Regions from separate parts of the Psychrobacillus sp. NPDC096389 genome, predicted to be linked through region 3. Evidence: riboswitches for the same ligand, from Rfam matches in the RefSeq annotation. Region 3 holds a riboswitch; each other region holds the start of a gene.
The links. Region 3 has a riboswitch for S-adenosylmethionine ahead of ACIQ38_RS09615 (methionine ABC transporter ATP-binding protein). Riboswitches for the same ligand answer to the same signal wherever they lie in the genome.

Region 1: linked by a shared signal. The riboswitch ahead of mtnK (S-methyl-5-thioribose kinase) and the one ahead of ACIQ38_RS09615 (methionine ABC transporter ATP-binding protein) in region 3 are both predicted to bind S-adenosylmethionine.
Region 2: linked by a shared signal. The riboswitch ahead of metK (methionine adenosyltransferase) and the one ahead of ACIQ38_RS09615 (methionine ABC transporter ATP-binding protein) in region 3 are both predicted to bind S-adenosylmethionine.

The regions. Positions count from the first base shown of each region.
Region 1 covers NZ_JBIWFB010000007.1:74,482-82,378, reverse strand. Annotated here, with positions in the region: gene ACIQ38_RS16565 (ABC transporter permease) at 1-225, opposite strand, end outside; gene ACIQ38_RS16560 (sugar ABC transporter ATP-binding protein) at 200-1,705, opposite strand; gene ACIQ38_RS16555 (sugar ABC transporter substrate-binding protein) at 1,767-2,846, opposite strand; gene mtnA (S-methyl-5-thioribose-1-phosphate isomerase) at 2,846-3,898, opposite strand; gene mtnK (S-methyl-5-thioribose kinase) at 3,895-5,085, opposite strand; SAM riboswitch class I at 5,159-5,313, opposite strand; SAM riboswitch class I at 5,490-5,595, shown strand; gene ACIQ38_RS16540 (2,3-diketo-5-methylthiopentyl-1-phosphate enolase) at 5,668-6,882, shown strand; gene ACIQ38_RS16535 (2-hydroxy-3-keto-5-methylthiopentenyl-1-phosphate phosphatase) at 6,888-7,553, shown strand; gene ACIQ38_RS16530 (methylthioribulose 1-phosphate dehydratase) at 7,550-7,897, shown strand, end outside.
Region 2 covers NZ_JBIWFB010000002.1:15,874-23,770, reverse strand. Annotated here, with positions in the region: gene ACIQ38_RS06405 (NAD-dependent malic enzyme) at 1-1,226, opposite strand, end outside; gene ACIQ38_RS06400 (phosphoribosylaminoimidazolesuccinocarboxamide synthase) at 1,317-2,000, opposite strand; gene ACIQ38_RS06395 (alpha/beta hydrolase) at 2,055-2,846, opposite strand; gene ACIQ38_RS06390 (gamma carbonic anhydrase) at 2,935-3,447, shown strand; gene metK (methionine adenosyltransferase) at 4,271-5,467, opposite strand; SAM riboswitch class I at 5,669-5,783, opposite strand; gene pckA (phosphoenolpyruvate carboxykinase (ATP)) at 5,978-7,564, shown strand; gene ACIQ38_RS06375 (hypothetical protein) at 7,611-7,897, opposite strand, start outside.
Region 3 covers NZ_JBIWFB010000003.1:45,471-53,367, forward strand. Annotated here, with positions in the region: gene ACIQ38_RS09590 (cysteine desulfurase) at 1-369, opposite strand, end outside; gene sufD (Fe-S cluster assembly protein SufD) at 369-1,676, opposite strand; gene sufC (Fe-S cluster assembly ATPase SufC) at 1,695-2,474, opposite strand; gene ACIQ38_RS22490 (YuzK family famiily protein) at 2,763-2,918, opposite strand; gene ACIQ38_RS09605 (MetQ/NlpA family ABC transporter substrate-binding protein) at 3,687-4,493, opposite strand; gene ACIQ38_RS09610 (methionine ABC transporter permease) at 4,555-5,223, opposite strand; gene ACIQ38_RS09615 (methionine ABC transporter ATP-binding protein) at 5,216-6,241, opposite strand; SAM riboswitch class I at 6,334-6,438, opposite strand; gene ACIQ38_RS09620 (thioredoxin family protein) at 6,467-6,787, opposite strand; gene ACIQ38_RS09625 (toprim domain-containing protein) at 6,799-7,149, opposite strand; gene gcvH (glycine cleavage system protein GcvH) at 7,225-7,605, opposite strand; gene ACIQ38_RS09635 (arsenate reductase family protein) at 7,680-7,897, opposite strand, start outside.

The DNA of each region.
Region 1 (7,897 bases), on a different contig from region 3:
CAGATCAAACCCGCCTACTACTAATGTAAACGTGACCCCTAAGGCTAGTAGCGTAACAATAGATATCGAACGCAAAATATCAGTAAAGTTCGCATAAGTTAAAAAAGCTTCACTTATGGAACTAAAATAACAAATAATCAGAATCAATAACGCAATAGCACCATATTTAAATAGAAATTGTATACCATTTTCTTTTACTTTATTCTTCTTTCCCACCGCTTGCATACAACAAAATCCTTTCCTGGGTCGCCTCTCCCCGTGAAAATTCCTTCACGATTTGACCGTTATACATAACTAAAATACGATCAGAAATACCAATTGCTTCTTGAATTTCGCTCGAAAAGTAAAGACAGCCCTTTCCACTCTCCGCTAGATCTCGAATAAGCTTAAAAATATCCGCTTTTGCTCCAATATCGACGCCTTTTGTTGGTTCATCGAACAAATAAAGAATAGAATCTCGTGAAGTCCATTTACCGATTACTACTTTTTGTTGATTTCCTCCACTTAAATGAATGAGTGGTGTTTCGGTATGATCTGTTTTAATCTGTAATCGTTTAATAATATCCTTTGCAAAACTTCTTTCCGCGCTTTTATTCATAAATAGTAGGTTAGAAAACTTTCGTAAGTTTGGAAATGATGCATTCGTTTGCAACGATTCATGTACAAATAAGCCTTCTTTTCGTCGTTCTTCAGGAATAAGAGCCATTCCTGCACTAATAGCGTCTTTCGGATGTGTCACTTTTACTTCATTGCCTGAAAGTTTCATGGTTCCATTTGTTAGTGATTCTAAGCCAAATAATGCTTTCGCTAACTCGGTTTTGCCAGCCCCTACTAGACCAACAATACCGACAATCTCTCCTGCTGAAACGGTAAATGAAAGATTGTTTAACTTATGCCGGTCAGACAATTCTTTTACATCCAATAACGTTTCTCCTAAAGAGTGACTTCTAGTATGTTGCTCCTGCTGAAAGGAAGTACCAAGCATTGCTTCAATAATATCCTCTGCAGTTGCATTTGCAGTTTGAAAAACGTCCACTAACGTCCCATCTCGCATGACAGTAATCTTGTCACTAATCTCAAACACTTCGGGAAGTCGATGGGAAATAAATATACAACCGACTCCTTGCGCTTTCAGTTGATCAATCACGGAAAAAAGTTTAGCTGATTCATGAAGTGATAAAGGAGCAGTTGGTTCATCGAAAATAATTATTTTAGCTGAACTAACAAGTGCCCTTGCGATTAATACTAATTGTTTTTCAGCTAAAGTCAGTTTATGGGCAGGTTGTTGTACGGAGATATTCTCCGCCTGTAATTGTTTTAGTGCAATGCTTGCCTCTTTGTTTAGTTTCGAAGTCGATATAAACAAGTTGTTATAGGTCGCAATAGTATCAAGCATAATATTTTCAGCAACCGATAACTCGGGTACAATTGCTGTGTCTACTTCCTGATAAACGCAGTAAATTCCCTGTTCTTTTGCCGCTTTTGGGGAACGTAGATGAACGCTCTTACCGTCTAACACTATTTCTCCTTCATCTTGCTCATACACCCCTGATAATATTTTCATCAGCGTACTTTTTCCTGCGCCATTTACACCTAACAATGCATGTACTTCCCCTTTTTCCAGGTGAAACATTGCATTCTCTAGTGCTGTCACATTTCCAAATGACTTACGTATCGAATTCATCGAAAGAAAAGGATTTGTCACAAACATGCTCCTTTCTTAAAAAGAAGCTGCCCTTGATTAGGACAGCTGCTAGTAGTTGAGTTTATTGATTTTCCAACTCTTTTAATGCATCTGTATATCCTTGTTCACTCGCACCCCAGCCTTCGATAAACTCGTGTAAACCATTCGTCGTCACAGTTTCTTTTGGAAGTTTAGATGCATCGACAAACACTGGATCTAGTACAACATTAGCTTCTGGATTTTCACCATTAATCTTTTGATATAGGTAACGTACTTGAATACGTCCAATATCCATTGGATCGACTGCAGCAGAAGCTACCCAAGGACTATTTTCTTTTTGAATCATTTGTAGATCTTCATCGCTCATATCAATGCTATACACTTTAATATCTGTTCTACCTGCTTGTTCAATTGCTCGAACGGCACCTTTTGCAAACTCATCCCAAGCTGCCCAAACAGCAGTAATATCTCCTTCGTTCGGGTACTGTTTTAAAATGGCTTCCATTTGTGCTTGTGTATCTAATGCTGTATTTTGTGTTGCCGCTCCAAATGTTGCAATTTCCTTTATTCCTGGGTTTTCTGATAAAAACTGCTCGTAAGCAACTTGTCTTCTTTCCATCGGTGCAAAACCTGCAACCCAAATTTTCACGATATTTGCTTCACCATTTGCGTCTTCTAATAGTTTCTGTAATGTCATCTCAGCCATCTTTTGATCGCCTTGCTCTAAAACAGTAATCCCTTCTACGTCCACACCTGCGTCAAATGCTACTACTGGAATTCCTTTGTCGACAGCATTTTGAACACCTTGGTTTAATGCTTCTTTTGTACCGTGATCTATTAAAATTCCATCCATTCCTTGGTTAACTGCTGCATCTAAATTCGATGCCATTTTCGCTAAGTCACCTTCAGAGTTAAATACGGTAACAGTTCCTCCAAAGTTCTCTACTTGTTCCTTTACACCTTCAATATATTGGGCTGAAAAAGTTCCAAGGTTTTGTTGTAATATAAGTGCAATTTTCTTACCCGCTAATGGATTTTCTGATTGTTTTTCTGAACTTGGCGCAGATGTATCTTCTTTGGCATTACTTTTTGGCTGACATCCCGCCAATACAATGCCAACTATTAGTAATACTGATATTAACCAACCTATTTTCGTTTTCATCATTCTTCTCCTTCATTTGTACCAAGTAATGCTACAATGTTTTCATTATATTTTGGATAAATAATTCCTTTTTCTGTAATAATCGCCGTGATTAAATGTGCAGGTGTCACATCAAAGGCAGGATTAAACACTTTCGTATTATCCGGTGCTATTTGTTTACCAGCAATATGTGTTATTTCTTCTGGTGGACGTTCTTCTATTTGTATTGTCTTACCACTCTCAATAGTTAGATCAAAAGTCGAAGAAGGTGCCGCCACATAAAATGGAATTTGATATGCGGCTGCCAATAATGCCAAGTTAAGTGTCCCAATTTTATTGGCCGTATCACCATTTGCAGCAATTCTGTCTGCTCCAACAATTATTGCTTCAATCCCTTTTGCACCTATCGTATGTGCAGCCATGCTATCCGTAATAAGAGTGACATCTACTCCTGATTGCTGAAGCTCCCATACAGTGAGTCGTGCCCCTTGAAATACAGGTCTCGTTTCACAAGCAAAGACTTGAAACTGCCTCCCTTTTTCAGCTCCTAAATGGAAAGGTGCTAAGGCAGTTCCATATTTCGCAGTTGCAATTGTGCCTGCATTACAAATAGTCATGACTTTTGTATAATCTTCAAGTAAAGACAAAGCAAATTCACCAATTGCACGACAAGATGCCTCATCTTCCTCGTATATATTATCCGCTTCTTCTAACAACTGCTTCTTCGCTTCTTGCACAGTTTCCGCATGCTCGACTGCAACTCGTAATCGCTCTAAAGCCCACACTAAATTGACGGCTGTTGGTCTAGATTCAGCCAAATATAGCGTATCTTTGTTTAGTAATTGATGGAAGTCTTCCAAAGAATTTGTTTCGTAATACTGTGCCGCTGCTGCTAGTCCGTAGGAAGCAGTAATACCAATTGCCGGAGCTCCTCGTACTTTTAATGTGATGATGGCATCATACACATCTTCAAGCGTTTCAAGTGTTATATATTCCACTTCAAGTGGTAGTTTCTGCTGATTTAGTATTTCGAGTCGATTGTTGTTCCATTTGATTGATAAGGGGATACTCATTTTTGCAACTCCTCGAGTAATTGGATTACTGATTGAATTGAACTAATTTCTTTACGCTTTAAGATGAATAATTCTCCTATCTGTAAAGCTTGTTTCTTCGCTGAAATTCTTTCTGCATCATCTAAAATTCCATCCAAATCTTTTACATGTGCTAAACCGATTGTACGTCTGATTAATTCACAACCAGCAAAGCCAAGTGTATCTTGGAAAACTTTATCCAATACATACGCTTCAAATCCTTCAGTATCTTTATAAGATTCAACCGCTTCTTTTTTCCAAAGTTCCGAAAATTTACTCGAAAATACTTCCCATGTCTTTTCAATATGCTGATGGATTACAACTCGGCTCTCTCCTTCTCTTGTAATCGTTTGAAAGATCAAGTTAGCTAGAAATAGTCCAACATCAAAGCCAATTGGTCCGTAAAAGGCGAATTCTGGATCAATTACTTTTGTTTCTGTTTCACTCGCAAAAATACTACCTGTATGCAAATCTCCGTGCAGTAATGCTTCCGTTTCTGTTAAAAAGCTTTTCTTCAATTTGGCAACTTCCAATTTTAAAAGCTCATTACTCCAAATGGCTTCTACATCTACTCGTAACGCAGGTTCAAAGTCATTTGTTTCATAATCAAAAAATGGATCCGTAAAAATTAGATCTTCTGTAATTTTACATAGCTCAGGATTGGAAAACTCTGAAACTAGTTTCTTTTTTTCAAAAGGATGTAATGCAAAATCGGACGTATGGAATAGGGTTTGTGCAAGATATTCCCCAATATCTGTTGCTAATTTTGGATAGGATTCCAGGCGGATCAATCCTTCTCTTGCAATGGTCAAATGAGATAAGTCTTCCATCACTGTAATCGCCAAATCTTCATCAATTACATATACTTCAGGTACTAGCCCTGTCGCAAATTCCCCGTGTTTTTTTAGCGCATTCGCTTCAATTTGTGCACGCTTTAATGTTAGTGGCCAACTCTCACCGACTACCTTTGCATATGGCAATGCTTGTTTTACAATAATTCCTTTTCCACTTTTAGTATCTCGAATGCGAAATACATAATTTAAATTACCATCACCAATTTCGCTACATTCTAATTCCAATCCATTTGAAAATAGACCTTGTTCTTTGATGTATACTATTGCCTGCTCTTCTGTTAAAGACTCGTATTGTTTCTTCGTTGCAATTGTCATTTTTCTCTACCTTTCTTTACAAAATAAAAAACCTCTTTCCAATGAAAGAGGCGTAGAATAAGAGTTTTCTCGCCTCTTATCTTTCAGAAAGTTCCCTTTCTGATGGAATTAGCACCGTGCCTTAAGAGAATGTTATCTCGGCGCAAAAAGCGCCCCGTCTCACAACGGTATTACGGTCGGTTGCTGGGCTTCATCGGGCCATTACCCTCAGCCTGCTCTTGATAAGAGTGCTATTATTTTTAACGTAATGTTATTTGATTAGAATCCTAGCACATTCGAAAAAGGAATGTCAACAGACTTTTTTAATTTTATAAAAACTCTAAATTTTGTGTTGACATTATTTCAATTGCATGAAATAATCATTATTAATTTGACAATAAACTGAAATCTTAATTAAATATATTTTCTTATTTAGAGCAGGTGGAGGGACGAGCCCTATGATACCCGGCAACCGGTCCAACGAATGGATACGGTGCTAATTCTTGCAGTCAATTGACTGAGAAATAAGAAGTCGTTAAACCTTTAACCTCTTCTTATTTGAAGAGGTTTTTTTATCTTTATTCAACAAAGGAGATTAATAACATGAGTGGAGTAACTTCTGTTTATCAATTGTACGGAAATCCAGGATCATTCGAAAAAAAGGCAGAGGGCATTGCTTTAGGTTTAACGATTGGGTCCTGGACAGATTTACCTTTACTTGAACAGCAACAATTAAAACAGCATAAAGGGAATGTTGTATCTATTACGGAGTTTGAAAATGTACAACATCCATCTAAACCAGAACAAATTAGAGCAGAGATAAAAATAGAGTATCCTAGTGCTAACTTTTCCGCTGATTTGCCTGCCATCTTAACAACTGTTTTCGGTAAATTATCATTAGACGGTGAAATAAAGCTATTAGACTTAGAGTTTTCTCCAGAGCTTTTAGCAAAGTTTCCTGGACCTAGATTTGGTATTGAACATATAAGAAACTTGTTAAATGTACATAATCGGCCACTCATTATGAGCATATTCAAAGGAGTCATAGGACGGGATATCGATTATTTAGCAGAACAACTTCGACATCAGGCTCTTGGAGGAGTTGATCTTGTAAAAGACGATGAAATTCTTTTTGACAATCCGCTCACTCCTTTTGAAAAGCGAATTACAACCGCCCAGGAAGTATTACGCCAAGTGTATGAAGAAACTGGACATCGTACGCTTTATGCAGTGAATTTATCTGGACGGACAACACAGTTACGCGAAAAAGCAAAAATAGCGAAAGAACTTGGAGCAGATGCTTTATTATTTAATGTCCATGCATACGGGTTGGACGTGCTCCAAGAACTTGTAGAAGATGATGACATTCAACTGCCATTTATGGCTCATCCAGCCTATAGTGGAGCGTTCACTTCTTCCCCGTTTTACGGTGTTGCAACAGCTCTTTTACTAGGCAAATTAACTCGCTATGCTGGGGCAGATTTTTCATTATTCCCTTCTCCTTATGGTAGTGTTGCGCTTGAGAAAAAAGCAGCTCTTTCTTTAGGAGAAGAACTAACAAAAGCTAGTAGCGTAAAACGAACTTTCCCAGTTCCTTCTGCAGGTATACATCCAAGTTTAGTACCTCTATTAATGCAAGACTACGGAATTGATAGCATTATTAATGCTGGGGGCGGGGTACATGGACACCCTGCTGGTGCGATTGGTGGAGGACTTGCCTTTAAACAAGCTGTGGAAGCCGTGCTTGCTGGAATATCGCTTACGGAAGCGGCAAAGCAGCATGCTGAACTCAAGTCAGCAATCGAATTATGGGGGTAAATACTATGAAGAAACTAGTTATCTTTTGCGATTTTGATGGCACTATTACAACGCAAGATAATATCATCTCGATTATGAAAAAATTTGCACCTCCAGAATATTTGCCGATTAAAGAGAATATTTTGGGGCAAAAGCAATCGATACGTGAAGGTGTATCGGATATGTTTGCACTCCTTCCTGTTTCATTGAAAGAGCAAATTAACTCTTATTTGCTTGAGCAAGCGCAAATTCGTGAAGGTTTTGCAGAATTTGTTTCTTATACAAAAGTAAACAATATTCCACTTTATATCGTGAGTGGTGGAATCGATTTTTTCGTGCAGCCGATGCTTGAACCATTCGGACCATTTTCCGATATTTATTGCAATGAATCGGACTTTTCGGGAGACTCGATACGGATTAACTTTCCACATGGATGTGATGAGCAATGTACGAACCAAGGTTGTGGTTGCTGTAAGCCATCTATTATTCGTAAGCTTCAAGGCAGTGATACGTTAAGTGTTGTTATTGGAGATTCTATTACAGATTTAGAGGCTGCAAAATTAGCGGACATTGTCATCGCACGGGATTTCCTCATTGAGAAATGCGAAGAACTCAATATTCCGTACGAACCTTTTGAAAGTTTCCATGATGTCATGCACATATTAGATGCAAAGTTAGGTGTAGAAGTATGACAACACTAGAAAGAAAATGGGATGAGTTAGCAGACATAAAAGACGAACTAGCTAAACGAGACTGGTTCATGGGGACGAGTGGAAATTTAGCAATAAAAGTGAGCGATCAACCACTACAATTTTTAGTGACAGCTAGTGGAAAAGATAAGAAGAAGCGAACAAAGGAAGACTTTTTACTTGTAAATGGTTTCGGAAATACAGTGGAAGAGACCGATTTAAAACCTTCTGCCGAAACATTACTACACTGTGCCATATACGGCAAGACATCTGCTGGCTGTAGTCTTCATATTCATACAGTCGCGAACAATGTTATTTCAGAAATATACGGTGATGATGGGAAAATT
Region 2 (7,897 bases), on a different contig from region 3:
TTCGTATGGCTAACAATCGCTTGTGCGGCCGCTATTAGCATAGGGTATGTAATAGCAGATGCTCCTGCGTCTAATGCCCCTTTGAATATGCCTGGGAACCCAATAACGTTATTGACAGAACGTCCATCTGCTGCAAAAGCCGCTCCTGCTGCGATTGCTTCAGAAGGTAGGATTTCTGGGTTCGGATTGGAAAGAGCTAAAATAATTTGTCCTTGGCGAACCATTTCCGGTTTGATCAAACCAGATACTCCAGTTGTCGCAACAATAATATCACATGTTTCCATCATTTCTTCTAGTGACCCGATTGTTTTTCCACCATAATTAATCAATCGATCTTGTGCTGCTTCTTGGCGATCTAGTCCATAAACGTCTTCTACGCCATAAGCCATTAACATACGGCAAATCGCTAGACCAGCTGCACCAAGACCAATTTGACCAATTTTGGCTTTTTTCACATCTACATTCGTAGACTTACACGCTGATAGTATTGCCGCTAAAGCCACTACTGCAGTTCCGTGCTGATCGTCATGCATAACAGGAATAGGAAGCTCTTCCTTCAGTCTTTCTTCAATTTCAAAGCAATGTGGTGAGCCAATATCTTCTAACAAGATGGCTCCGAATCCTTTATGTATATGTTTAATCGTTTCTACAATTTCATCTGGATCACTTGTATTCAATAAAATCGGAATTCCGCTCAAGCCGACAAATTGATCTAATAAAACAGCTTTTCCTTCCATAACTGGCATTCCAGCAACTGGGCCAATATTTCCTAAACCTAATATTGCCGTACCGTCTGTTACAATCGCAACGGAGTTTCCAATAGATGTGAAATAGTTTGCTTTTTCTGGATGGTGGAGAATTTCCATACATACACTTGCAACACCGGGCGTGTAGATTCGTTGTAAATCTCCTAGAGAACGTACATCTAATCTACTCTTCATCGCAATTTTTCCACCTTCATGCGCATTCAGTACATCGTCTGTTACCGCATGAATTTTCACTCCATTACCAATCGCTTCAATATTCGCGATTACTTTATCTAATTGTTCAATAGATTTACATGTAATCGTAATATCACGAATTGTCGTTAATGCACCACTTTTTAACGTTGTAATATCACCAATATCTCCATCACCTAATCCAATTGCAGTTGCAACTTTCGCAAAATTACCTGGCTTTGAAGGAGTTTCCACAATAATATTTCGGATAATATGTTGTTTTTGCATGTTATTTCTCCTTTATACTATCTATTTCAACCACTCGATTATAACATAGAAAAATCCCTCATTCATAAGGAATGAAGGATTATTACTTACTTAAGAGAATAATAATGCTTCTAATGCTAACGGTTCTATATATTGACCATCTTTATATACACGCATATTCCCACCGGAGATCTCATCGATTAAAATAATATCATTTGTTTTTGCATCTCGACCAAACTCCAGTTTAATATCGTACAATTCTAATCCTTTAGTTGCTAAGTCTTCTTTAACGAACTTGGAAATTTGTTTCGTTAAAGTTTGTAATGTTTCATACTCATCCTCTGATAAAATAGAAAGCATCGAAAGCGCTTGTTTAGAAATCGGTGGGTCTTGACGCTCATCGTCTTTAATCGTTACTTCCACAAACGCATCTAAAGGTTGTCCTTCCTCACAATATGCTCCATATCTACGTAGAAAGCTTCCAACAGCTTTAAAGCGGCAAATAACCTCAAGTCCTTTACCAAACACTTTCGCTTCTTTTACAGTCATTGTAGACTCTTCAATATTAGAATCGATAAAGTGAGTTGGGATTTCTTTTTCCATTAACTTTTGAAAAAAGTATGTAGTCATGCGTAGTCCTGCTTTTCCAGCACCTTCGATAGTTAATCCTACTGTATTGGCACCCGGATCAAAAACGCCATTTTCACCAGTTACATCATCTTTAAATTTTAATAAAACATCCCCATTATCCAGCTTGTACACGTCTTTTGTTTTTCCTTGATAGGTAAGGTTCATTTCTAACTTCCTCCTTCAATTAACTACGCCTTATTTTACACCTAAATGAACCATTCAAACAATATACCCGATGGATCTTAGTACATTATTTATAAACGCATGCGAATAGGCAAAAATTTCTTCTCGCTCTGGTTCTTGATGAAGATCATGGAAACAGTTTTTCCATTCTTTAAACTGGTATTCAGAAAGTGATTGTTTTTTTAGCCAACTAGCGGTTGCTTGCGTATCAGTAATTTTGTCTCGTTCTCCCGTCATTAATAGAATCGGAACATTTGGGATAGATTCTTCCGACTGTACGACCGATTTCATCAATGTTTGCAATTCTTTATACCAATCATTCGTAACGAGCGTGCTATAGGCTGGATCTTCGACAAACTGGCGGAATACTTCATAGTTTCTCGTTAATTCATTTAATGCAATATCGTGGTTAATCTTTTGTGGGACGGATAATTTTGCTAATGCATTTGTCCATTTAGACGGCATTTTTTTTAAATGGAGCCATGGAGATGTTAGAATAACTCCTGCATATTCCAATTCTAGTTTGCGCATTACTTTTATTAATAATGTCGCTCCTAGCCCATGTCCCATTAAAAAAATTGGTAAATCATATGTTATTGCAACTTGAAGTGCTTGCTTTATGTACCCTTTATACAAATCAAAGGACTCATCATGTAGTCCTTTTGCTTTTTTTAGTTCCCCATGGCCCGGTAAATCACCCATAACGATATGGCAATTGGAGCTTCGTAATTTTTCAATTAGCCAAGCATATCTACGATGGTGTTCATATGCACTATGCACGAGGATAATTACTGCCTTAGGTTTTTCTTCTGCTTCCCATTTCCACATGAACAGCACACCTTTCTGTTTTGTTTCATTTTTTGAATTTGTTTGTTACGATTAATTATATTCTATTTTCATAAAGGGTGTGTATTTATTGATTTATCCATATAAAGACAAAATTCCATCGATTGATGAATCTGCTTTTATAGCTGATTATGTCACAATAACAGGCGATGTGACAATCGGTCAGGAGTCTACAATTTGGTTCAATACGGTAATAAGAGGGGACGTTGCTCCTACGATTATTGGACGTAAAGTAAGTATCCAAGATTTAAGTTGCCTTCACCAAAGCCCAAATAAGCCACTCATTATCGAAGACGAAGTAACAATTGGGCATCAAGCAACCTTACATAGTTGTATCATTCGAAAAGGCGCATTAGTTGGCATGGGATCAATCATCTTAGATGGCGCAGAAATTGGCGAAGGTGCATTTATCGGAGCAGGTAGCCTCGTACCCCCCGGTAAGAAAATTCCGCCAGGTACACTCGCATTTGGTAATCCAGCAAAAGTTGTACGTGAATTAAACGATGCCGACAAAGAAGATATGCAGCGAATTATTCGAGAGTATGTCGAAAAAGGCGAGTACTATAAATCATTGCAGGAGTAAAAAAAGTTAATAAATATACCTAAATAAAAAGTAATCCCTCTAAAAAATTGAAGGGATTACTTTTTTTCGTTAAAATATTCTTCTGTTACTTGAAGTTCAAAAAATCCTATATACTCGTCTAATCATCGAAAAAATACAACATAATCGCATGCCCCAACTCGTGTTGCACACGAGAGGATCTCATGACTGCGGCTAGTGCAACTCGGCGCGCTACGGCAAATATATCCGCTCTATTTATCTGGAGAAGATTGCCCAATAAAAAAACGTGCAACGTTACAGTCGTTACTCGCAATGTTGTATGGCATTCGCGCAACATTCTCCTTTAAACACACAACACTATGACCCATTGCGCAATGTTTACAAATAATGCGTCAAAGTCCTCGTCGTCTCATCCAAGTCAACTTGTTATTTTAAGAATTGGTTGCTTTTACTTGCAATTTGGTTGCTCTCGTGCTGATTTGATTGCTTTCGGAATAGGATTGGTTGCTTTCCATGATTGGTTTGTTGCCCTATGCCATTTATTGGATTCACACAGTCGAAAAACTGTATAAGATTTTGTATTTTGCGAGTCGATACTGAATAAACAAGCAGTTTTCATTGATTTTCGCTACAGGCGAGGATGGCTCATCGCTCACCCGGCTAAAAAGCGTTCGACTGCAGCGAAAATCTTAGCGGTCACCTAATAGAACTTTCTACGACGCATTATCCCTTTACTGCGCTCAATTTTAGAATCAGCTTATCTGACTCTCATTTTTATGATTTCCTAAGCGATAAAAAAAGCGATACTTTCCTTAAGGATCAAGGAAGGTATCGCTTTTAATTATTATAATCCTGCTTTTTCTTTTAAAGCATCTGCTTTATCTGTTTTTTCCCATGGTGCGTCGATGTCTGTACGACCGAAGTGACCATAAGCTGCAGTTGGTTTGTAGATTGGGCGACGTAGGTCTAGCATTTTAATAATACCTGCTGGACGCAGGTCGAATAGTTCACGAATATGTGATACTAATTGCGCCTCTTCTACTTTTCCAGTACCAAATGTGTCAACAGCGATAGATACAGGTTGTGCTACACCAATTGCATATGCCAATTGTACTTCACAGCGGTCTGCAAGTCCTGCAGCGACAACATTTTTTGCCACATAACGAGCAGCGTATGCAGCAGAACGGTCTACTTTCGTTGGATCTTTACCAGAGAAAGCACCGCCTCCGTGACGTGCGTATCCTCCGTAAGTATCTACGATAATTTTACGACCTGTTAAACCAGCATCCCCTTGAGGTCCACCAATTACAAAACGGCCAGTTGGGTTGATAAAGTATTTTGTATTTTCATCGATTAATTGAGCAGGAACAATCGGGTTGATCACTACTTCTTTTAAATCTTTTTGAATTTGTTCTAGCGTGATTTCCGGATGATGCTGAGTAGAAATAACAATCGTATCAATACGAACTGGATTATTTTGCTCATCATATTCCACTGTTACTTGTGTTTTACCATCTGGGCGTAAGTAATCTAATGTTTCATCTTTACGCACTTCTGCTAAACGACGTGACAGCTTATGCGCTAAACTAATTGGAAGTGGCATAAGTTCTGGTGTTTCGTTACATGCGTAACCAAACATTAATCCTTGGTCCCCTGCTCCAATTGCTTCGATGTCTGAATCTGTCATAGATCCTTCACGAGCTTCTAACGCTTGGTCAACACCCATCGCGATATCAACAGATTGCTCGTCAATTGCAGTTAATACTGCAGATGTTTCCGAGTCAAAACCGTATTTAGCACGTGTGTAACCAATTTCTTTAATCGTAGAACGTACTACTTTCGGGATATCTACATAAGTAGACGTTGTAATTTCTCCTGCAACTAAAACAAGACCTGTTGTTACACTTGTTTCACAAGCAACACGTGCATTTGGATCTTCTGTTAAAATGGCATCTAAAATAGCATCTGAAATTTGATCGCAAATTTTGTCTGGATGCCCTTCTGTAACTGATTCCGATGTAAATAATCGGCGTTGTGTCATAGAATATTCCTCCTATATCCTGCGAGATTTCTCTCAAGAATTGATACGGTACTCATTCCCATGTCAAGCCATTTCAAATGGATTAAACTTGAAGCCGTTTCGGACTTGGCACACAAGGATAAAGGGCGATGTAATATAAAAAAACCTCTCACTCACGTAAATGTACATGAGGAAAGGTATTAATTTCATAAGCACCTTTCACTCTTATCAATCAAGGAATCACACCTTGTCTCAGGTTGGGCACCTTTGTAATAAATGAAATTACAGGTTGCCGGGTTTCATAGGGCCTGACCCCTCCACCAGCTCGGGATAAGAGTATCCGTTCAATTTAACATCATACGGAAACCGCATCCAAATGTCAATATTTTTTTAATGCCTATTAAGAAAGATAAAAAAATAATACATTAATTAGTATAGACTATTTAACTTAATGTGTTATACTAATTCACATATAAACGAAAAATTCCTCCACCATTGAGGAAAAAATGAAAAAAGGATGGTAAATACAATATGAATTCAATCGATACGGTGAGTGAACTGAACGAATTGCTAGCTGGAAACAATATTAGCGTACAATTATCAGTGCCGCAACTTGTGGAAAAAGCAACATCTAGAGGAGAAGCTGTTTTAACTTCTACAGGTGCTGTAAAAGCAGAAACAGGTAAATACACAGGCCGTTCCCCACAAGATAAATATATCGTAGAAGAATCTATCTCTAAAGACAAAATCGATTGGGGTTCCGTAAACCAACCTATCTCTTCTGAAATTTTTGAAGCACTATATAAAAAAGTAACGAACTATTTAAAAGAACAAGAAGAATTATTTGTCTTTAAAGGATTTGCGGGAGCAGACAAAGAATCCCGTCTTGGCATTCAAGTGATCAATGAATTTGCATGGCATAATTTATTTGCCCACCAATTATTCATCCGTCCTACGGAAGAAGAACTGACAACGCATCAAGCAGATTTCACTATTGTAAGTGCACCAAACTTCAAAGCAGATCCGGCTATCGATGGCACTAAAACGGAAACATTCATCATCGTTTCCATGGAAAAACGTATCGTATTAATCGGTGGAACGGAATATGCTGGAGAAATGAAAAAATCCATCTTCTCTATTATGAACTATTTATTACCAGAACAAAACATTTTTCCAATGCATTGTTCTGCAAACGTTGGAGAAGCAGGAGACGTTGCATTGTTCTTCGGTTTATCTGGTACAGGGAAAACAACACTATCTGCAGATGCAGGCCGTAAGTTAATCGGAGACGACGAGCACGGTTGGTCTGATAACGGCGTATTTAATATCGAAGGTGGCTGCTACGCTAAATGTATCGACTTAACTCGTGAAAACGAACCACAAATTTTTGATGCTATTTCATTCGGAACAGTTTTAGAGAATGTCGTAGTAGATCCAGAAACTGGCGTTGCGGACTATGCAGATGATTCATTAACAGAAAATACACGTGCAGCATATCCAATTCAAAATATCGACAACATTGTAGACCCTTCTATCGCTGGTCATCCGAATACAATTGTTTTCTTAACAGCTGATGCATTCGGCGTGTTGCCTCCAATCAGTAAACTAACGAAAGAACAAGCAATGTACCACTTTTTAAGTGGGTTTACATCGAAACTTGCAGGAACAGAACGTGGAATTACATCGCCACAACCAGCATTTTCTACTTGCTTCGGTTCACCGTTCTTACCATTGCATGCAACTGTTTACGCAGAAATGCTTGGGAAGAAAATTGATGAACACGGTGCACAAGTATTCCTTGTGAACACTGGATGGACTGGCGGAGAATACGGTGTTGGTAGCCGTATGAAACTTGCTTATACTCGCACGATGGTTCGAGCAGCGATCGATGGGAAGTTAAGAAATGCAGAAACTACGATAGATCCAGTATTTGGTCTTGCGATTCCTACAGAAATCGAAGGAGTACCAACAGAAGTACTTATCCCACGTAATGCTTGGGAAGACCAAGAAGCTTACGATGTAAAAGCAGCGGAACTGGCACAATCTTTCCGTGAAAACTTTAAAAAATTCGGTACCGTATCGGAAGAAATTTCACTTAAAGGCGGACCATTAGCTTAACATTATAAAAGAGGATGTCCCATCAATTGGTGACATCCTCTTTTATTTAATTTGCATTCTCATCATAAAAACTTGTGGAAGCAGATGAAACAAATATAGATTTGAATTTTTCGGCTTCTTCTTCATCCACTTTATACAATATAATTTCCGAGCCATAATGACCAATTTCTAATCGCTCATCTCCTGCCTCATTCAAAAACATTTTAAACCATTTTAACCCACCCTTCGGATCAATGGAGTTATTTCGAAAAAACATTCGATTTTCCTCATTTAGATTAATCGTGAGTACTTTTATAAGCCCTTCATTAATAGTAGAAATCGCTCGTGGTTTCA
Region 3 (7,897 bases):
GGAATGGTGCTCCATATGCGTAATAACAATTTCATCGCCTTCTTTTACATTTGCGCGGCCGTAGCTTTGTGCAACTGTATTAAGAGAAGTCGTTGTACCACGAGTGAAAATAATTTCTTGGGTAGATTTAGCATTTATAAACTTGCGAACTTTTTCACGTGCTCCTTCATAACTTTCTGTCGCACGGTTACCTAGTGTATGAACACCACGGTGAACATTGGAGTTTTCAAATTCATAATACTTTTTAATCGCTTCAATGACTTGTACTGGTTTTTGAGAAGTGGCTCCACTGTCTAGATAAACAAGTGGATGGCCATTAATCTCTTGATTTAATATGGGAAAATAGCTTTGAATCTCTTTACTGAGCATTAGCGAACTTTCCTTTCAATAACCTCCGTCAGCTGTTTCTTCACGCCTTCGATCGGTAATTCGTTCACTACTGGAGCAAGGAATCCATGAATTACTAGACGCTCTGCTTCGTGTTTAGAAATACCACGGCTCATTAAATAGTACAACTGAAGTGGATCTACTCGGCCAACAGAAGCTGCGTGACCTGCTGTTACATCATCTTCATCGATTAAAAGAATTGGGTTTGCATCCCCTCTAGCTTTTTCACTTAACATAAGGACACGGGATGTTTGTTCTGCATTCGATTTTGTCGCACCGAATTCAATTTTCCCGATACCATTGAAAATAGAAGAAGCTTCCTCTTTCATTACACCGTGCTTCAAGATTTGACCTTCTGTATGTTTACCCCAATGGATTACTTTTGTTGTAAAGTTTTGTTTTTGTTTTCCGCGACCTACAACAACCATTTTGACATGACCTTCTGAATTATCTCCCACTAGATGTGTCACATTTTCAGAAATTGTATCGCTGTCGTTCATCATTCCAAGTGCCCATTCAAGCACTGCATCACGACTAGTCACACCGCGACGGTTTACATACGTAGTAAATCCTTCTGCTAATACATCTACTGTACCAAATGTAACTTTTGCATTATCTTTAACAATTACTTCTGAAATGATATTCGCTTGGCCATTAGCATGTTCAACTGTAGACAAGTAGTTTTCCACATAAGTAACAACACTGTTTTCCTCTGCCACTAAAAGGGTATGGTTAAATAGGGATGCGTTGCTATCATCGTGTAAATAAATTACTTGAATCGGCTCTTCTACTACCACATTTTTCGGTACGTATACAAAGACACCACCGTTTAATAATGTTGCATGCAATGCAGTAAGTTTATGTTCGTTTACTTTAACGCCATCAGTCATCAAGTATTGTTGAACAAGATCACTATGTTCACGCATAGCAGTATAAATATCAGTTAAAATAACACCTTTTGCTTGTAAAGCTTCTGATAAAGAAGAAAATGCAGGTGTATTATTATGTTGAATATAGATGTTTTTTTGTTCTTCTGTATTCACAAGTGTTTTCACTTCTTCTGGAAGTTCTTCCAAAGAAGCGTATACACTACTTTCTACAGTATGTGTAGGAAATTCAGTGAAATTCCAGTTTGTAATTTTTGTTTTATCTGGTGTTGGCATTGGAAGTGTTTCAAGTTCACCAAATGCTTTTAGACGAAGTTCCGTCATCCAGCTTGGCTCTTGTTTACCTTCTGAAAAGGAGCGGATATCTTGCTCGGTTAATGCCAGTTTTGTTTCAACCGTCATGTTTATTCGTCCCCTCTCTTATGCTTCTTGTCCAACTGTCTCGTCTTCGATTCCTAACTCTTCTTTAATCCAATCATAACCTTGTGCTTCTAATTTTTGAGCAAGCTCAGGTCCACCTGATTTTACTACGCGACCTTGCATCATTACGTGTACGTAGTCTGGAGTAATATAGTTAAGTAGACGTTGGTAGTGAGTGATTACAAGACTTCCGAAGCCTTCTCCGCGCATTTCATTGATCCCTTTAGAAACAACTTTAAGTGCATCGATATCTAGACCAGAGTCAATCTCATCTAAAATAGCGAATTTTGGTTGTAACATCATTAACTGAAGAATTTCATTACGTTTTTTCTCTCCGCCTGAAAATCCTTCATTTAAATAACGTTGTGCCATATCAAGGTCCATTTCTAAAAATTCCATTTTGCTATCTAATTCGCGGATGAATTTCATCAATGAAATCTCTTCACCTTCTGGACGACGAGCGTTAATCGCTGAACGTAAGAAGTCTGCATTTGTTACTCCAGTAATTTCGCTTGGGTATTGCATTGCTAAAAATAGACCTGCTTGTGCACGCTCGTCTACTTCCATTTCTAATACATCTTCGCCATCCAATTCAACTGAACCGGAAGTTACTTCATATTTAGGGTGACCCATAATAGCAGACGCTAAAGTTGATTTCCCAGTACCATTTGGACCCATAACTGCGTGAATTTCATTTGTATTAATTGTTAAATTAACACCTTTAAGTATCTCTTTACCGTCGATTGCAACGTGTAAATCCTTAATCACTAAAGTTGACATTGAATAACCTCCATTAAGTAACTATGAATGTGTAACCATTCTAATTTATTATCATTCTAATCTTAACCCAAACTGATGTCTCTGGCAAATCTTTTGAAACAGTTTCAAATTTAATATATAAAACATACAAAAATCTTGATAATTAAAGATTTTCTCGTAAACTATTGATGAAATTGGAATATGTTGATATTTTCAATACCATTATCTAATTGAGAATCGATTTCACTATGTATATAGTGTTAATGCAAAAAAATCCATGAAGCACATGACTTCATGGATTTAATCATATTAGCCTTTAAAGGCCCCGGCATCAATTTTAGCAAGAACTTGAATACTTTTCTCATAATCTCGTTGTCTTCTTTTTTCAACTTTCATTCGCAAATTTTGGCTGTTTCGTAATTCGTCATATCCGAATCCGTGCACCCCTCTAAATGCGTGGTCCATCTGCTCCGTGTAAGGTAAGCCTTCTGAACTGATAATGAATCATTCCTTTCCATTTTTTACACCTACACTATGGTACATACCCTTGTACATATATGTTAAACATTTTTTTGGGGAAAACTTATAAGCGATTATAAAAATATTATTAGCTTCTATTGAAATAGTGTTTTATACACAGATAGAACTGGAGATCGCTCGAATAAAGCCACTTAAATGTCCTCATAAAAAATATAAGGGTTTTTTATATGTATTCCAATTTGAAAGCTTATCGTGGGATATGTACAGTATAGGGGTAAAGCGTCACAAAAGGTGATCGCTAGCCTTCGCGCTTGCCGCAATCATGCTACTCGGCGCGCTACGGTAAATATATCCACTATACTTAGCTATAGATGAATGCCCTAGCAAAAATGCGCAACATTGTAGAGTTTTGTCGCAACATATACAAAAACGAGCTGCAACTATATTCATCTCAATCCAAGTATACTTGCTATTGTAAGAAATTAGTTGCTTTCATCGGCAATTTAGTTGCTCTCATACTGGTTTTAGTTGCTTTCATACTGAAATTAGTCGCTTTCACCAGCTTTTTGATTGCCCTTAGCCATTCTTTGGAATTTTGCACAAAGGTGAAAGACCGCGCAAGAGCGTTAGCGACGTAGTGGATCGCCACTTGCCGGGCGGCGGCCTTCTTATTGGTCTTTCTACGACGCCTTATCTCCATAAAGCATATAAAAAAGCAGGCACTTCATGCGCGTGCCTGCTTGATTATATAAATTATTTGTTTACTGGTACGATTGTGCCGCCCCACTCATTTTGGATGAAGTCTTGGATTTCTTGTGAGTGTAATGCGTCTACTAATGCTTTGATGTTTTTATCTTTTTCTTTACCAGCTTTTGTTGCAATGATATTTACATATGGTGAATCGGAGTTTTCAATTGCGATAGAGTCTTCAATTGGGTTTAACCCTGCGTCGATTGCATAGTTTGAGTTAATAAGTAATGCATCGCCTTCGTCATTTTCATATAATTGAACCATTAATGCTGGTTCATAGTTTGGATCAAATTCAAGATTTTTTGGATTGTCCACAATATCAGAAATTTCGGCAGTTGTTTTATCTACACCTTCCGCCAAAGTGATTAATCCTTCACTTTCAAGCATTGCTAAAACACGACCGTGGTCTGAAACTGAGTTACTCATTAAAATTGTAGCGCCTTCTGGAAGCTCATCAACAGAACTATATTTCTTCGAATATAATCCGATTGGTTCAATATGAATTCCACCAGCGTTTACGAAATCATAACCGAATGTAGCAATTTGATCTTCTAAATAAGGAATATGTTGAAAATAGTTTGCATCTAACTCACCAGATTCTAAATCTTTGTTTGGTAATACATAGTCTTGATAAGATTCTATCACTAATTCAATCCCTTGTTCTTCAAGGATTGGTTTTACTTCTTCTAAAATGACAGCGTGTGGTGTATTAGAAGCACCTACTACTAATTTGCTGCTATCGTCATCTCCACAAGCCGCAAGTGTTAATGCACTTACTGATAATAATGCTCCTGCTAAAAATTTCTTCATCTGTATTCTCTCCTTTAAATTTTCCCCATTTTTATATGTGATCGGGTAAACCCGCGAACACCTAACGTTTATCTATTTTTGTTGTAATCATATCGCCGACCCATTGGATGATAAATACAATGATCAATATTAAAATCGTTGCCATTAAAGTAACATCTTCTCTATTACGTTGAAAACCATCTAGAAAAGCGAGTGTCCCTAAACCACCGGCCCCAATTACTCCCGCCATCGCCGTATAACCAACAAGCGAAATACAAGTTACTGTAATCCCAGAAACTAAAGCTGGCATCGATTCTGGAAGTAAAACCTTCCATATAATAGTAGAGGTTTTAGCACCCATTGATCTTGCCGCTTCTAAAACACCTTTATCAATTTCTCGTAAACCTATTAACACCATACGTGCATAGAACGGGGCAGCACCAATGACAAGGGCTGGGAACGCTGCATTCGGACCACGGATTGTATCAAGAAGTAATTTTGTAAAAGGAATTAATAATATGATTAAAATAATAAAAGGAATAGAACGGAAAATATTAACAAAAGCACCCGTTAACCAGTTCGCCAGTTTATTTGCCCATGCTTGATGTGGACTTGTTAAAAACAATAAGAGACCAAGTGCTAAACCCAAAATGGCTGTTAATATAGTAGAAATTGCTGTCATATATAATGTTTCGAGTGCTGCTTCCCACATCTTAGGCCAATCAACATTCGGAAAAAGCGTATTAATCATTGTTGATCACCTCTGTACTTACTTTTTGTTCATGTATAAATCGAATCGCTTCATCGACCGCTAATGCATCTCCATCTATTTGAAGAACTAACGTACCAAATGCACCGCTTTTTGTATGCGAAATATTTCCTTGGACGATATTTACTTCTAATTCAAACTGTTTGATAAGTCTTGAAAGAATTGGTTGTTCCGTCTGTTCTCCGACGAAAACAAGCTTGATCAGCTTTCCATTTGGATATAGATCAACTAAATTTTGTAACGTCTGCTGTGCTTGTCCTGTTTCTGATACTTGCGATACAAATCGCTTCGTAATCGGTTGTTGTGGGTTTTGGAAGACTTCTAGCACGTCGCCTTCTTCTACAACATGACCACCTTCCATTACGGCCACTCGATTACAAATTTTTTGAATGACTTGCATTTCATGCGTGATTAATACTATTGTTAAACCCAGTTTTTCATTGATGCTAACTAATAAATCTAAAATTGCATCTGTTGTTTCTGGATCTAGTGCAGATGTTGCTTCATCACAGAGTAAAACTTCTGGACGATTTGCTAATGCACGCGCAATCCCTACGCGCTGTTTCTGCCCGCCTGATAGTTGGGAAGGATAATAATTTCCTCTACCTTCTAACCCAACCAGTTCGATCAATTCATCTACGCGAGCTTTTCGCTGATCTTTTGGAACACCCGCAATTTCAAGTGGAAATGCAATATTTTCTGCAACCGTTCGGGACCATAACAAATTAAAATGTTGGAAAATCATACTTACTTTATGTCGAACTTGACGAAGCTTGTCCTCATTTATCGTAGTGATTTCTTTGCCATTTACTATTATTTGTCCGGCCGTTGGTTTCTCTAATCCATTGAGTAAACGGATTAATGTACTTTTTCCGGCACCACTATATCCAATAATACCGAAAATCTCGCCTTGCTTTATGTCAAGATTTACATCATCAACAGCAATAATCGTACCTTGTTTCGTTTGGAACTTCTTTGAAACGTCTTTTAAACGAATCATGTAAATCTCACCTTTCCTTAAACCGTAAAAAATCCCTTCTGCAATAGAGCAGAAGGGAAGTAAGTTTTCTATCTAAATAGAACTTATCCATTCTCTCATTTTCCAAAGCATTCGCTTTGTGTGATTTGGCACCATTTCATTTACATGACGGTTGCCGGGCTTCGTCGGGCACTTCCCTCCACCTCTCTTAATAAGAGCGACACTATTCGATTAAGTTGAATATTATCATGCCATTACTTGCTTGTCAATATCTTTAATGGTCTCTAACAAATATGGCACAGATTGAAATGCGTATATTTTTTTATAGACGCGTCCCTGTTTGGCGATTAACAAACATGGGACGCTCTCTATTTCATATTCCATTGCTAGGTTTTCTAAATAATTTATATTTGCTTGACCTACTGGATTTGGCACTAATTCATTGATCACTTGCATCATCTTACTTGCTACCATGCAAGTACCACACATCGGTGTATACAGATAGAATAGCGAAAGCTGTCCATCATTTTTATAGTACTCCCACTGTTCGCGCGTCCATTCATTCACAAAACATCATCCTAAAGTAGAAATTCTTTTTTCACTTTAATGTTAACACGTTTCAGTATAGAAGCCAAAACTTTGAAAGGGGTGTTGGCCACTTCACAATACATCGGATTTGTGTATAAATGAATTGCTTCTGGATATTCTTTTCGGACGATCGAACGTATTTGCTCCCCCGATTTATCTGCATCTAAAAAAGCATAAATTGGAAAATCATCATAGGGACTTAAAATTTCTTCTAGTTTTACATTGGAGATCGTGCCATTCGTACAAATAATTTCTGGGGATTCATCAAGAAGTCGTAAAAGTTGAAGCTTATCCGACCTTCCTTCAACGAGAATTACTTTTTCACTAAAAACATTAGCCAATTAGCTTCTCTCCCTAATTATATCGTTAACTTAGTATATGAAAAAAACGCCGACAATTAACCGGCGTTTTCATTATTATTCTGAAATTAATTCTTCGTATTTTTCCGCGGATAATAAACCATCAATTTCTGAAGCATCTGATGGTTCAACGACGATCATCCATGCATTTTCATACGGAGATTCGTTTACAAATTCAGGGCTATCTTCTAGCTCGCTATTTACTTCTATAACTTTTCCGCTTATTGGAGCATAAAGTTCTGAAACAGTTTTTACTGATTCAACACTACCAAATGGATCTCCTGCTTTAATATCGTCTCCCACTTGTGGAAGTTCAACAAATACGATATCTCCTAGTTCAGATTGTGCAAAATGAGTAATACCGATACGTGCATTTCCACCTTCTGTTTTTACCCATTCATGTTCTTCTGAATACTTTAATTCTTTTGGTGTGCTCATAATTATACCCCTCTCAAATTGGTTATACATTCACCTATAATATTCACATATTTTTCTGTTAAAAACAAGCCACTTTAGTTGTTTGACCAAATTTGTTCAAACTCTTCTTCTTTAAAACCAAGCGTCAAATGCTTACCATCAAAAACAAGCGGTCGCTTCACTAGCATCCCATCAGATACTAGCAGTTCTATTTGTTCTTCTTCTGTCATACTCGGTAGTTTGTCCTTCAATTGTAACTCTCTATATTTCATACCACTTGTATTAAAAAGTTTCTTTAATTCTATTCCACTTG